Regions from separate parts of the Oceanobacter sp. 3_MG-2023 genome, predicted to be linked through region 2. Evidence: predicted binding sites of a transcription regulator. Region 2 holds the regulator's gene; the other holds the start of a gene.
The links. The regulator FNR, encoded in region 2, switches genes on or off when oxygen is low (the NO sensors DNR and NnrR bind a similar motif). The targets are predictions, from matches to a motif close to TTGATNTANATCAA.

Region 1 (7,232 bases), on a different contig from region 2:
CAGTTGAACCGCTCGCTGGAACAACGGCCGAACAAGCGCCCGGTGATGTCAGATCTGAGGGAATCCGGTGCGATCGAGCAGGATGCTGATATTATTCAGTTTATCTACCGCGACGAAGTCTATAACGAAGACACGCCGGAAAAAGGCGTGGCTGAAATTATTACCGGCAAACACCGTAACGGCCCTATTGGTACCGACCGCCTGGCCTTTATTGGCAAGTACACGCGGTTTGAAAATCTGGCCCATGGTTATGATGACTATGGGGATGAATAAAGCGGTGATTGACTGCAGATATTAATACCCGTCACAGCCCGGCAGCAACAGCGCCTGTGACACGTCACTCAGGAATATTGAATGAAATTTACCCCGACGCTGAAATTTAACGGCGGCCGCCTGCGGCCACTGGAAGCGACAGACCGAGACGCACTGTTTGTGGTTTATCAACAGCCGGAATTACCGGGCCAGCGCCCGCTGGAGCAACCTGAGCAGCTGGATCGCATGATCGAACTCAGTGTGCAAATGGCCGCCACCCAACGCGGCATGATGTGGGCAATCGAACTGGGTGATGACAACAGTGGTTATCAGTTGCTGGGGATGGCCAGTGCCTATGACTGGCAGCCATCCCTGTTGAAAGTGGCATTACGAATCGACGGTTTACCCCGTTTAACCATGGCTGACCGGGCGGCGGCATTGACTGCCTGTATAAACTTTATGGCGGAAAAATATCACCTGCGCAGCGTTGCGTATGCCTGGATTCAGGGGCAAAGCGACGCCATTCCGGCAATGCTGGAAAGCATCGGTTTCCAGCGCTCCGTGGTGATGCGGGATGGTTGGCGTCTGGGGCAGGATGACTACTGTGACCAGACGCTTTATCACCATATTTTGCCAGCAACAACGGTGGAGGTACGGCTATGAACTGGAATCTGCAAGCGGGGCCTTTTGTAATCCGGTTACCGGTTATTGATCAGGATGGCGATGCCTTGTATGGCTTGCTCAAAGACCCTGATGCCAGTGCCCATATTCCCAAACCACCGATGTATGCATCGGTACAGTCACTGGATGAATTACGTCGTGCCTCGATGAAATTCAAAAGCCGTGAAGGGGCCTGCTGGCTGGTGGAGTGTCACAGCGGCGATGTCGATGCCCTGGCAGAACTGCTGGCGCGTGTCACACTGGACAGTATCAACTGGATGCTGAATAGCGCTCGGCTGCAGTGGGACGTCAGCCCATCCGTTGAGGCTGACGAGCTGGAAACCATTATCGGCGCGATAGAGGCTTTTTGTTTTAATGAGCTGGGATTACATCGACTGGAAGTGGCGCTGTTACCTGGCTCGACCCGGCATGAAGCCTTTCTGGATCAGCTGGGTTATCAGTATGAAGGTTGCTTGCCAGCGCAGCTGGAATTTGACGAGCAATGGCGGGATCTGAACTTGTATGCCCGATTGGCAACTGATGCAATGGTTGAGGCACCAACACCGCTCTGATTGGGCGGTGAGACAACAGGGAGCGTGTTTTTGTCTTTCCGTTTTTATGAACAGAACCAATAAATGTTCCCAGATGGATGAATACATTGACTGACACTCCTAGCAATACGCTCGCTGATCGCCATTTCCTGGAACAATTACGTCACCAGATGTTGTCGTTCGCCCGTCTGCAGTTGAATGACGACCATCTCGCTGAAGATGCCGTACAGGAAGCGCTGGCTGGTGCCCTGAAAAATGCCGATGCATTCAAACGCCAGGCGGCTTTAAAAACCTGGGTCTTTGCCATTCTCAAGAACAAAATCACCGATATCTTGCGGCAGAAGTATCGTTTGCAGGAACATATGCTGCCAGATGATGACGATGGCTGTAAGAATGGTGAGGAGTTGGACGACCAATTGTTTGACCATCGGGGGCATTGGCAAGCTGACGAACGCCCACAGCATTGGGGTGCCCCGCAGCGACTGGTTTATGAGCGGCAGTTCTGGCAAGTTTTTGATGCTTGCCTGAATCATTTGCCCGCACAGCAGGCTCGTGTCTTTATGATGCGGGAATTTCTCGAACTGAGCAGCAACGAAATCTGTTCTGCCCAGTCGGTCAGTGTCAGCAATTTGCACGTCTTGCTGTATCGGGCGCGGCTGCAGTTACGGGAATGCCTGGAAAATAACTGGTTCTCAGGGGCACAGGAGGCATAATCATGATGAATTGTCGTGAAGCAACACGGCTGATGTCGGAAGCACAAGAACGCAAGTTATCGTTGGGAGAAACGGCAGAGCTAAAAATTCATACGATGATCTGCGCTGGCTGTAAAAATTTTGGCCAGCAAATGCAATCATTACGCGGCATGATGCGTTCTTTCGCGCAGGGTGATGACCCGGAAGACAAGCCACCGGGTTGGCAGGGCCACAACAAAGACAACGAATAACGCCGTTCCAGCACTTCTTGTCAGAGGCCAAATGGTGTCGACAGCTTGATAACCCCATGAGGATTGGTACGCGCTGATCCTCTATTTATCAGACAGGAATTTTCATGAGTCTTATCGATATACTCTATCGTCCAGCCGACCGGGTCTTGCGATCGGCGCAACCACTGGATGGCCTTGCCCCTCTGTTGATGCGCCTCTATCTCGCTCCGGTCCTGATGCAGTCCGGCTGGGACAAAATGATGACATTTGATAAGACAGTCAGCTGGTTTGGCAATACAGGCTGGGGGCTGGGCCTGCCCATGCCGGAAGTGCTGGTCGCACTGGTATCGGGCTTTGAATTTTTTGGAGCCTGGCTATTGATTGTCGGCCTGGCCGTTCGCTGGATATCGATTCCGCTGATGTTAATCATGATAATGGCAGCGCTGTCAGTACATTGGCAGTACGGTTGGCTGGCCATTGCCGATGCTTCCAGCTGGTTGGCCAATGAGCGGATTATGGCATCGGCAGAACGGCTGGAAGCCGCTCGTACGATTCTGCAGGAACACGGTCATTACGACTGGCTGACAGGTCGCGGTGCCTTTGCCATATTGAATAATGGCATCGAATTCGTTGCGACCTATTTTATTATGCTACTGAGCCTGTTTTTTACCGGTGGTGGCCGCTATCTGAGTATGGATTACTGGATTGCACGCCGTCATAACCTGTTGCGCTAACGACCGACCGAATAACCCTGGTTGTTATGATGACAGCAGTTATGGCCAGGGGTATGGGCAAACACCGGATACCCCATAGACGGTCGATAACAAACAACAAGGATCAGATCCGGTACGTCGCCCCGGTCATAACCCTGGACACGGCGCTCATGGCCATCTTGATAGGTAAGGGGAATTTGTGACCACCGGCTTCCAGAGCCGTGGTTGCGTGTCTGGCTTCGTCTTCCAGCATCTGTAACAACACCGCCTTGCTGCGTTCATCCTGCACTGGCAAGGCGCTGAGGTGAGACGTCAGGTGTTTGCATACCTGCTGCTCTGTTGCGGCAACAAATCCCAGACTGACCTTGTCACCGATCTTTCCTGCTGCGGCACCAATACCGAGGGACAAACCATAAAACAGTGGGTTGAGCAGGCTGGTATGGCCGTCCAGTTCCCTGATTCGGGCTTCACACCAGGCCAGGTGATCGATTTCTTCTGCCGCGGCTGTTTCCATTGCCTCGCGCACATCAGCCAGCTTGGCAGTTAATGCCTGCCCCTGATACAAGGCCTGGGCGCAAACTTCACCGGTATGATTAATACGCATCAAGGCGGCGGCATGCTGTCGTTCGGCGTCGGTCATCTCATGCTGCTCACGCTGCTGGGCCGGCGATGGACGTGACGCGGCCGCGGCTCCCGGTACCAGAGTACGCAGGGCCTGGTCGGCACTGGCAAGCAAACGGTCAGGCAAGGAATATTGGCGAGTGGTTGGCTGGCTCATAAAAAGTCTCTCCGCAATGCGGGTATGGCAGGCCATCCCCGGAAAACTGAATCTGCTGACAGTTTACGTTTTTCTGCGTTCTGATGCATGATTCGTATCATCGATATTCCTCCCCTTACTGACAGCCTGACAGAGAGAATCAAAGTATGCAGGATGTACACGACCTGGCCCTGATGCTGGAGCGCCATACGCCCATTCTGGTGATAGAAACCCACGAAGAACCTCGGGCGCTGGATTTACTGACCCGGTTGGCGATCAAACGGGGTATGGCACTGCAACAGTGGACCCTGACCGATGGCTTGCGGCGACTGGGGTTTGGTGAAGACCCGGGACTGGAGCAGAGTGAAGTACCGGACCGGGCGCTGATGCATATCAAGCAGCAGCAGCAGGGGGGGATTTTTGTTTTTTGTGATTTGCACCCGTTTCTCTCTGAACCGGCAACGGTCCGCTTGCTGAAAGATATTGCCTTGCAGCATGCCAATGGCGGCAAGACACTGGTCTTGCTCAGTCACCGCCTCACTGTACCGGATGAGTTGATGCGACTGAGCGCACGCTTCCAGCTGCAATTGCCGAATGAGCAGCAACTGATGACCCTGGTGCAGGAAGAAGCGCGTCGTTATACCGCTCAAAGCGGGATGCGGGTCAAAACCGATGAAGCGACGCTGAAGCGGTTGGTTGCCAACCTCCGGGGCTTGACCTATTCCGATGCGCGGCGCTTGATTCGCGGGGCAATTGTGGATGACGGTGCGATTACGGCAGACGATGTGCCCGAAGTCAGCCGGGCCAAACTCCAGTTAATGGATATGGATGGCGTGATGGGGTTTGAGTACGACACCGCCCGCTTTGGCGATGTGGCCGGACTGGATACCATGAAACAATGGCTGCAACGACGGCAGCAGGCGTTCTTGCAAGCTGATGCCAATATGCGGCCCAAGGGAATGCTGCTGTTCGGGGTACAGGGCAGTGGTAAAAGCCTGGCGGCAAAAGCCGTGGCGGGGAGCTGGGGAGTGCCCTTGTTACGGCTTGATATGGGTGCCTTGTACAACAAGTTTTTTGGTGAAACCGAACGTAATTTGCGAGAGGCCCTGCAGCTGGCGGAGCTGATGTCACCATGTGTGGTCTGGATTGATGAAATCGAAAAAGCATTGGCGGGTGAAGGTGGCCAGGACAACGGCGTCAGCCAGCGTTTGCTGGGCACCTTGCTGACCTGGATGGCGGAGCGGCAACAACCGGTGTTTGTGGTTGCAACCGCCAATAATATTCATGCCTTGCCACCGGAGTTGATGCGTAAAGGCCGCCTGGATGAAATCTTTTTTGTCGACTTGCCCGATGCCGGTGTACGAGAGGCGATTTTCCGCATTCACCTGGGCAAGCGGGGCCATGATGCCGATGCCGTTGATCTGGGGTTGCTGGCAGCAGCAACAGAAGGTTTTTCTGGTGCTGAAATTGAGCAGGTGGTGGTGGCAGCCTGGTATGCCAGTTCGGAATCCGGAGTGGCCGACGGTGCCAGCTCCCGACATCAACCGCTGACCACTGCGCAATTGATCGATGCCGCCAATGCTACCCAGCCACTGTCGGTGACGATGGCGGAGCAATTACAGCATTTGCGCCGGTGGGCAACCGGGCGCTCTGTGCTGGCACATTAAGATTAAGTCTATCCAGTAAGTCTGTTCAGTCTTGTTGCGGGTGGTATTTCAGCTCCAGTAACGCCCGTTTCAAGCGTTCGCCACTGGCTGGTTTGGCCAGCAAGTGATAAATACCAACCGCATGTGCCTGCTTTCTGACGGAGCTGATACTGAGACCCGTCAGCATCAATACCCTGGGTTTGCGGGTAATGGCCGAGTCATCCTGAATACGTTGCATCAGCTCAAGACCATTCATGACCGGCATATCCTGGTCGATAATGGCAGCATCAAAAGCCTGCCCTGTGGCGGCCTGGTTGCGCAGCATCGCCAGTGCTTCCTTGCCACTGTAGGTGCTTTCCACTCGAATACCCCAGCGCCGCACCTGTTTTTCAATCACATTCCGCAGGGAGGCATTGTCATCAACAATCAGAACGCTCATGCCAATCAGGTTGTCGTCATGATCCCGCTTTATCTGAGTCGCGGTATCTTCCGGTTCCATCGGCAGATACAGGGTGAGGGAAGCGGAGTGGTTGGACAGGCTTTCCATCTCCAGTGAGGCTTTCATAAAACGAATCAGATGCCAGCAGACACCCTGATCCCAGGGTGTGTGACTGCTGGCTTGGTTGGCATTGCTAAGCCGCTCCAGAATAATGCGCAAATCATCACGGTGAGTGATGGTGCCCTGGATCTGGATCTGGATTGATACGCCATAGATCTGGCTGCGGTTATTCAGCTGTGGACTCAAGTGGGTACGGATTTCCCCCAGCTCTGTGTACGCCAGCAACTGGGAATAGAGGTTGTGCAGCAAGGTATGCAGATGATTACGGTCACCTATCAACCGGGCTGGTAGATCATCGGCCTGGTCTACCATCAGCTCAATCTGTTTGCGATTGGCTCCCAGCTGGAGGTGTTCCAGAATCTTGTTGGTGAGTGCTACCAGATCAAACGGGCGCTGATCCAGCTCCAGATATTCATCCTGAATCTTGGCCAGTACGGAAATTTCATTGGTGATATGCAGCATTTCCTGGCCAGCTTGAGTAATGGTTTCGGTGAAATCCCGCTGGACGTCTGTCAGCGGGGAGTCGGATAGCAGTTCATTCATACCGAGCACGCCGTTGATGGGAGTGCGCAGTTTGTGTGCAATCTGCGACAGAATCTCTGGGTGAATAACACCACCACGATTGGGATACTCGAGAAATTGATCACTCTGGCGGGTGATGCACAGTACCGCCATCACCATGCAGGCGGTCATGATGGATGGCAGCCACAGCGCTATCCATTGGCTGACCGAATCGAGTTCGAGCAGATTGTGATTGATCAGCAGGCCCAGTGAGATACCGATCAGGGTTATCAGGGTGCCGGCCAGCAGCCAGCGTTGTGCCGGCTTGTGATGGCTGCAGCCGGTACCCAGCAAGATTGCCAGCAGCAGCTGCAGCAGTGGTGCCAGGATTTCAGTGTAGCTGTATGGCAAGAAAACCAGCAGGATGGCACTCGCTATCGAGCCAATGGCCATGGCTCTCAACAGCTGTCGCACCAATTGGGCATGAGGGCCTTTCCAGCCAAGGAAGTAGGCCGTGAGCACCTGACAGCTGATGGCCGTTCCGGTCATCAGATCGGTGATGATATTGGATTGTTCAAGTTCAAGATCAAACAGCAAGCCGAGCTGACCGAGCCAGCTGGCAATAAAAATGGTAGAGGCCAGGCAGTAGCCCGACATGCACCAGGCCAGCC
Region 2 (7,232 bases):
GGCTTGCGCCAGAAAATCCATTCTGGCGCAGCAATGTCACTCCAAAAGCCTGTTGTTAGATCAACTGCATCCAATTCTGCCATTGATCGGACAACGGGAATGACAAAGTTGCTAGAGAGTCGCCGTCCAAGTGGTTACACTTGGGCGGCTTTTTTTTCGGGCAGTGGAACTCAAAAGCAATACCATACCCAAACAGACCCTGCCAGCAGTCCAGACCCAGAGAGCACTATGAAATCAGATACCCAGCCAGCCCAACCCTGGTACAAAGAGCCATTGATGTGGCTGGTTGCCGGAATTCCTGCCGTTACCGTTTGCTGGGGTGTTGTCATGATTACCCTGGCGGTCAGCAGCAAGGATTCACTGGTAAGCGACAGCTACTATAAAGACGGTGTCAGCTATACCGAAAATGTCGAAATGGACCATCAGGCCAGCCGTCTGCAGATCCGTAGCAGTCTGGTGTTTGCCAATCATGAAGCCCGCCTGGTTCTCGACGGCCAGCTGGAGCAGGAGCCAGATACCTTATTGCTGGAACTGATCCACCCAACCCTGCAAGAGCGGGATCTTGAAATCATTCTGCAGCGCACAGAGCCCGGGCTTTATATTGCCGCCGCCGATATACAACTGCCATCCCGGCGTTATGTCTGGTTACAAAGCCCGGATCAGGGCTGGCGGATACGCTCCACAGAACAGCTGGAATACAGCAAGGTCGTACAACTGAACGCCCAATGACAGAGCATGCCAATAACACCCGGTGCTTTCACTGTGGTGAAAACGTCAGCCCGTCTGACGAAAAACGCTGGTCAGCCCTGATTGATGGTCAATCACAGCCCATGTGTTGTCCGGGCTGCAAGGCCATTGCCGAAACCATTGTCGCCAGCGGCCTGAAAGACTATTACAAGCACCGCACCGCGCTGCCAGAACTGTCTCCCGCCGAACTGGACGACCATGAACTGCAAGCACGGGAATCACTGGCGCTATACGACAGCGAGGCCATGCAGCAACGTTTTGTTGCCCGGCTGGACAATGGTATGGCAGAAGCCACCCTGGTGATCGATGGTATCAGTTGTGCAGCCTGCGCCTGGTTAATCGAACACCGTCTGAATGCGCTACCCGGCGTTGACCAGGCCGTCCTCAATCTGTCCAACCACCGCCTGGTGGTACGCTGGGAACCAGAGAAAATACCGGTTTCCAGTCTGATCGAACAAATTTACCGCCTTGGTTACCGCGCCTCCCCTTTTTCTGCAACCGCTGCCGAACAGCAACGTCATGTCGAAGGCAAGCGCAGCATCCGCCGTCTGGCGGTTGCTGGCATCGGCATGATGCAGGTAATGATGCTGGCCGTCCCCCTGTATGTGGGCATGGTGCCGCAATACGAATTTTTTATGCGCCTGGCCTCCATGTTACTGACATTACCTGTGGTGCTGTACGCAGCCTGGCCTTTTTTTGAAGCCTCAATCCGGGACCTCAAAACCCGCCACCTGACCATGGATGTACCGGTTTCCCTCGCGATTGCCCTGGCATTTTGTGCCAGCATCTGGAGCACGTTCAACCAGGGCAAAGAGGTCTATTTTGACTCCGTCTGCATGTTCACCTTCTTTTTGCTGCTGGGCCGCTTTCTGGAAATGCGCGCCCGTCATCGCATGGGAAAATCCGGTAACAACCTGCTGACGCTGCTGCCCAACGTCGCTCTGAAACTCAGTGACGACACCCCAAACGCCACCGAAACGGTTATTGCCAGCGAAGAAGTCAGACTGGGAGATTTGCTGCTGATCAAGCCCGGTCATGCCATTCCTGCCGACGGCGTTGTGATCCAGGGTCGCAGCTCCGTCGACGAAGCTGCCCTGACGGGCGAATACCTGCCCGTCACCAAACGTAATCAGGATCACCTGATTGGCGGCACCATCAATATCGAAAGCCCGATTATCATGCAGGTCACAGCCACCGGAGCGGAAGCCCAGCTGTCGACCATTGTTCGTCTGATGGATCGGGCACAGCAGGAAAAACCCCGAATAGCCCTGATCGCCGATCGGATTGCCAGTCGTTTTGTTGCCGCCGTCTTGCTGATTTCGTCGGCTGTTTTTCTGTTTTGGTGGCAACAGGGTAACGATCACGCCTTTTTTATCGCCTTGTCGGTACTGGTCGTCACCTGCCCTTGCGCCTTGTCGCTGGCAACACCAACGGCGCTGACAGCGGCCACCGGCGCGCTACGAGAGGCCGGATTACTCATCAGCAAAGGCCACGTACTGGAATCCCTCCCGACCATCGACCGGGTAGTATTCGATAAAACCGGCACCCTCACCCAAGGCAAGCTCACCATTGAAGACGTCGTTCTGGCAGGGGAACTGGACAGCGACCAGGTACTCGCCATTACCGCCGGACTGGAAAAATCCAGCAGTCACCCGATTGCTCGCGCTTTTCGCCGGATTCGTCCCGACACCGTCACCGAGGTCCAGCAACACACCGGGGCTGGCATTCAGGGGCAATGGCAGCCAACAGCAGAACAGTCATATGCCGTCCGCTTTGGCCGCCCCGACTTTGCCTTGCCTGACCACTCCTCGCTGGATACCAGTCAGTTGAACCATCAGGAAGGGCAATGGCTGCTGCTCAGTGTCGACGGTCAGGCTGCAGCCTGGATCCGGCTCGGGGACAGCATCCGAAAATCCGCCACCAGCCTGACCCAGGGCCTGCGCCAACGCAAAATCAAAACAGCCTTGCTCACCGGCGACCCCGGCGCCTCAGGTCAACAACTGGCAACACAGCTGGGTATTGACGACGTCCAGATCGGCTTGTCACCCGAACAGAAGCTACAACAGGTACGCCTGTGGCAACAGCAGGGAGAACGTGTATTAATGATTGGCGATGGCATCAACGATGTCCCGGTACTGGCTGGGGCCGACATTGCCATTGCCGTCAGTGACGCCACGGACCTGGCCAAAACCAGCGCCGATGCCCTGGTCACCAGCGGCCGCCTGGACTGTGTATTACAGGCTCTGGACACCGCCAGCCGTACCCGCCAGGTGATCTACCAGAATATCGCTTGGGCGCTGCTGTATAATCTGCTGGCCTTGCCAGTGGCAGCGGCAGGTTATATTCCTCCCTGGGCCGCAGCCATTGGCATGTCATTCAGTTCGCTTTTGGTGGTCAGTAATGCGCTGCGACTATCCCGGACGACCAAACCGGATGTATCCGGTCACAATTAGCACACTCAGCCACAAGGCCAGATTATAATGGCTTCCACTCGCTTGGTTTGATGGACATAACATGGATATTATCTACATACTTGTTCCACTTTCGATCGTCCTGATCAGCATTGCCACGCTGATTTTTTTCTGGGCAGTGCGCAGCGGCCAGTTTGATGATATGGAATCTCCGGCTCACAGAATTCTCTTTGATGACGATGACGATCCCGCAAGCACCCAACCCGCAGCAACCGACACAACACCAGCACCCCATACCACGGCAACCGATAAAAACCCATTGTGATTGAACCACTCTCCCTGTTAACCGCCCTGTTGCTGGGCCTGTTTGGCTCCAGTCACTGCCTGGTAATGTGTGGCGGCATTGCCGCCGCCATTGGCACCCGCTCACAACAACAACCGCTACTGACAGCACTGGCTTTTAACAGCGGTCGTATCACCAGTTACGCCTTTGCCGGCCTGCTCGTCTCGCTGCTTGGCTTATGGCTACAACAACTGAATGATGTACTGATGCTGGCATTACGTACACTGGCCGCCATACTGCTGGTGCTGATGGGGCTCTACGTTGCCCGCTGGGCAAGCTGGCTCACCCGTATCGAACAAGTTGGCCAATATCTATGGCAAAGGCTGCAGCCTGCTACCCGCCCCTTGATGACACAATATTCGATCAGCAGTCGCTTTCGCCTTGGACTGCTATGGGGCTGGCTCCCTTGCGGACTGGTATACAGCACTTTGAGCTGGGTCGCCGCCAATGGTGATCCCCTCAAAGGGGCACTGACCATGTTCTGCTTTGGCCTTGGCACACTGCCTGCCCTGTTCGCCAGTGGCCTCGCCGCCACCAGCCTGAGCCGATTACTCAGTCACAGCCTTAGCCGTATCATTGCCGGACTGTTACTGATTGGTTACGGCGTTTGGACTGCAGCAGCCATCTGGTTATAGTAGCCAGGGTCGTTATTGATCAGCGACTGATCATCCGTTGACAATACCTTGACTCAATACCTTGACCAATGTCTTGACAGCCACTCGTCGAGCTAAGACCATACGAAAATTAATGGAACACGGTTCTTCCCTACATAACGGAAAACCCGACACGGTGAGCTCAATGAAAACAAACCAAGCTGCACAGCCTGCGCACCCTCCCTTGCGCGGTAATCAACCCCACTGCCAGACTTGCTCCCTGAACGCACTGTGTCTGCCACTCTCGCTCAGTGACACAGATATGGAGCGACTGGACGATATCATTCGCCGTGGCCGACCCATTCAAAAAGGCCAGCTGTTATTCCAGCAAGGGGATGAATTCCAGTCCGTGTTTGCGGTACGTACCGGTGCCCTGAAAACCTACACCCTGGCCAGTAATGGCGAAGAACAGATCACTGGCTTTCATCTCGCCAGCGAACTGATTGGCCTGGCCGGTTACGATGCCGGTGATTACCCTCTCACCGCCAAAGCGCTGGAAACCACCACCGTCTGTGAAATTCCGGTTCATCAGCTGGAAAACCTGACCGACGAACTCCCCGACCTGCGCAAACAGTTGATGCGCACCATGGGCAACGAAATTCGTCACGACCAGAACATGATGTTGCTGTTGAGCAAAAAGAACGCCGAAGAACGTGTAGCCTCGTTTTTGCTGGATATCTCCAACCGTTACGCTCGACGCGGTTTCAGTGCCACCCACTTCCGCCTGCCCATGTCGCGGGTCGACATCAGCAACTACCTTGGCCTCGCGGTAGAAACCATCAGTCGGGTATTCACCCGTTTCCAGAAAAATGCCCTGATCGAAACCCAGAGCAAGGAAATCATCGTTCTGGACATGAACAGCCTGTATGAAATGGCCGGACTGAACCCACAAATTGAATGTGACGAGAAAACGCCGGCGGAATAATCCCGCACAGCGTGCCGTTACCCTTCTCAGCGGTAACGGCAAAAAACCCCTTATATCCTTGTTTCTGTGCCCAGTTTCATCCCTGAACCCGCTAACCGGCCACCGCGTTGTTATTGGCTGGCAACAGTTACTGACGCCAGCCAATCTATTCGCTAGAATTCGCCGCCTGATTTTTAGCCAGTGTTCCGCCCCAGAATGCTCAGGAGTTTTCCAGCATGACCGCCGATGTCATTGATCGCAAAGCACGCACCGAATTCAACAAACTTCATAAACGTTTGCGCCGAAACGTTGGCAAGGCGATTGAAGACTATTGCATGATCGAAGAAGGTGACCGGATCATGGTATGCCTGTCGGGCGGCAAAGACTCCTACACCATGCTCGATATCCTGATCAGCCTGAAAAAAAGCGCCCCGGTCAACTTTGAGCTGATTGCCGTCAATATGGACCAGAAACAGCCCGGCTTCCCCGAACACGTGTTACCCGAGTATCTGGGCAAGCTGGATATTCCCTACCATATTGTTGAAAAAGACACGTACAGCGTGGTCATGGATCTGGTGCCGGAAGGAAAAACCACCTGCGGCCTGTGCTCCCGCCTGCGTCGCGGCACCCTCTACGGCTTTGCTGAAAAAATTGGTGCCAATAAAATCGCCCTGGGCCATCATCGCGACGACATCATTGAAACCTTATTCCTGAACATGTTTTACGGCGGCAAACTCAAAGCCATGCCACCCAAGCTGCTCAGCGACGATAAAAAGCACGTTCTGATCCGTCCGCTGGCCTACTGCAAGGAAAAAGACATCCAGGCTTATTCGACCGCCATGGAGTTCCCAATCATCCCTTGTAACCTGTGCGGCTCCCAGGACAACATGCAGCGCCAGAACATCAAGAATATGCTGACCGAATGGGAAAGAATACAACCAGGCCGCAGCGAGAATATCTTTGCTGCCATCTGCAACATCGCCCCCTCCCAGCTCGGCGATCTCAATCTGTTTGATTTTGTCAATTTGCAACAACAACAAGACCAGACGCACCTGGCCACCCGGCTCGATATCGTCACCATCGATTAAAGGCGCGTCCCGGCCCCTGGGCAGCTCCTCACCAGACAGCGCACCCAACCTTCAAGGGAGAACCATGGATACCAATATCATCACCCCTGAGGGGTATACAGAGCTGGAGCAGGAGCTGGATTATCTCTGGCGAACTGAACGCCCGGAAGTCACCAAAAAAGTGACCTGGGCAGCGAGTCTGGGCGACCGTTCTGAAAATGCCGACTATCAGTACAACAAAAAACGGCTGCGAGAGATTGACCGCCGGGTGCGCTATCTCAGAAAACGGCTGGACGCTGTACGGGTCAGCGAATACCACCCCAGTCAGGAAGGCAAGGCCTATTTTGGTGCCTGGGTTACCCTGATGGACGAAGAGGATAACACCTTGCTTTTCCGTATCGTTGGCCCGGATGAAATCTACGGCAAAAAGCATTATGCCTCTGTTAATGCGCCGGTTGTCAGAGCGTGTCTGGGGAAGTCAGTCGGTGATGATGTGTTCATCAAAACAGAAGAAGCAACCCGGGAATGGGAAATCACCGCCATTCGTTACGATACCCCGTTATAACAAGAGACGAGGTTGGCCGCTGTTCTGATCCAGAAACCGGCTGGAAGCTGGAATCCGTGATTTACACCACAATGGCCTGATGAATCATATGATGGATCATGGCTTTGAGTTTCGCCGGGCGTACCGGCTTGTTCATCAAACGATAGCCCAGCTCCCGCACTTCCTGTTTCAGCACATTGGTGTAATTGGCCGTAATCATCAGCACCGGCGCATCCAGCCCCAGATCGGTACGCATCTGCCGAACCACATCCAGCCCGGTGACGCCATTGTCGAGATGATAATCGGCGAGAATCAAATCAATACCGGCATCCAGCTCTGGTTGTTGCACCAGCAGTTCTTCGTAACTACGCGCGGTGATCACCTCAAAACCCCAGCCACTGAGCAACACCGCCATGGCCTGACAGATCGATGCTTCATTATCAATCACCAGCGCCCGGCGTCCCCGAAATTGCTGATTGCCCAACAAGGCCAATCCCGGTGTGGTTGCCTTGCGGGACAGCTGGCGGCGACCATAAGGCACCAATACCGAAAAACAGGAGCCA

Region 1: a site for FNR is predicted at 3,964-3,977, ahead of coq7 (2-polyprenyl-3-methyl-6-methoxy-1,4-benzoquinone monooxygenase). Genes of this name have one in related genera too.

Annotation. Positions count from the first base shown of each region.
Region 1 is NZ_JAUYVX010000004.1:13,208-20,439, forward strand. Features, by position in the region: gene dnaB (replicative DNA helicase) at 1-273, shown strand, start outside; gene Q8W32_RS04735 (GNAT family N-acetyltransferase) at 355-915, shown strand; gene Q8W32_RS04740 (GNAT family N-acetyltransferase) at 912-1,484, shown strand; gene Q8W32_RS04745 (RNA polymerase factor sigma-70) at 1,562-2,176, shown strand; gene Q8W32_RS04750 (zf-HC2 domain-containing protein) at 2,179-2,406, shown strand; gene Q8W32_RS04755 (DoxX family protein) at 2,511-3,119, shown strand; gene coq7 (2-polyprenyl-3-methyl-6-methoxy-1,4-benzoquinone monooxygenase) at 3,223-3,876, opposite strand; gene Q8W32_RS04765 (AAA family ATPase) at 4,023-5,522, shown strand; gene Q8W32_RS04770 (response regulator) at 5,548-7,232, opposite strand, start outside.
Region 2 is NZ_JAUYVX010000010.1:90,778-98,009, reverse strand. Features, by position in the region: gene Q8W32_RS10645 (FixH family protein) at 229-729, shown strand; gene Q8W32_RS10640 (heavy metal translocating P-type ATPase) at 726-3,200, shown strand; gene ccoS (cbb3-type cytochrome oxidase assembly protein CcoS) at 3,262-3,483, shown strand; gene Q8W32_RS10630 (sulfite exporter TauE/SafE family protein) at 3,480-4,136, shown strand; gene fnr (fumarate/nitrate reduction transcriptional regulator Fnr) at 4,300-5,079, shown strand; gene ttcA (tRNA 2-thiocytidine(32) synthetase TtcA) at 5,295-6,146, shown strand; gene greB (transcription elongation factor GreB) at 6,211-6,690, shown strand; gene Q8W32_RS10610 (NahK/ErcS family hybrid sensor histidine kinase/response regulator) at 6,752-7,232, opposite strand, start outside.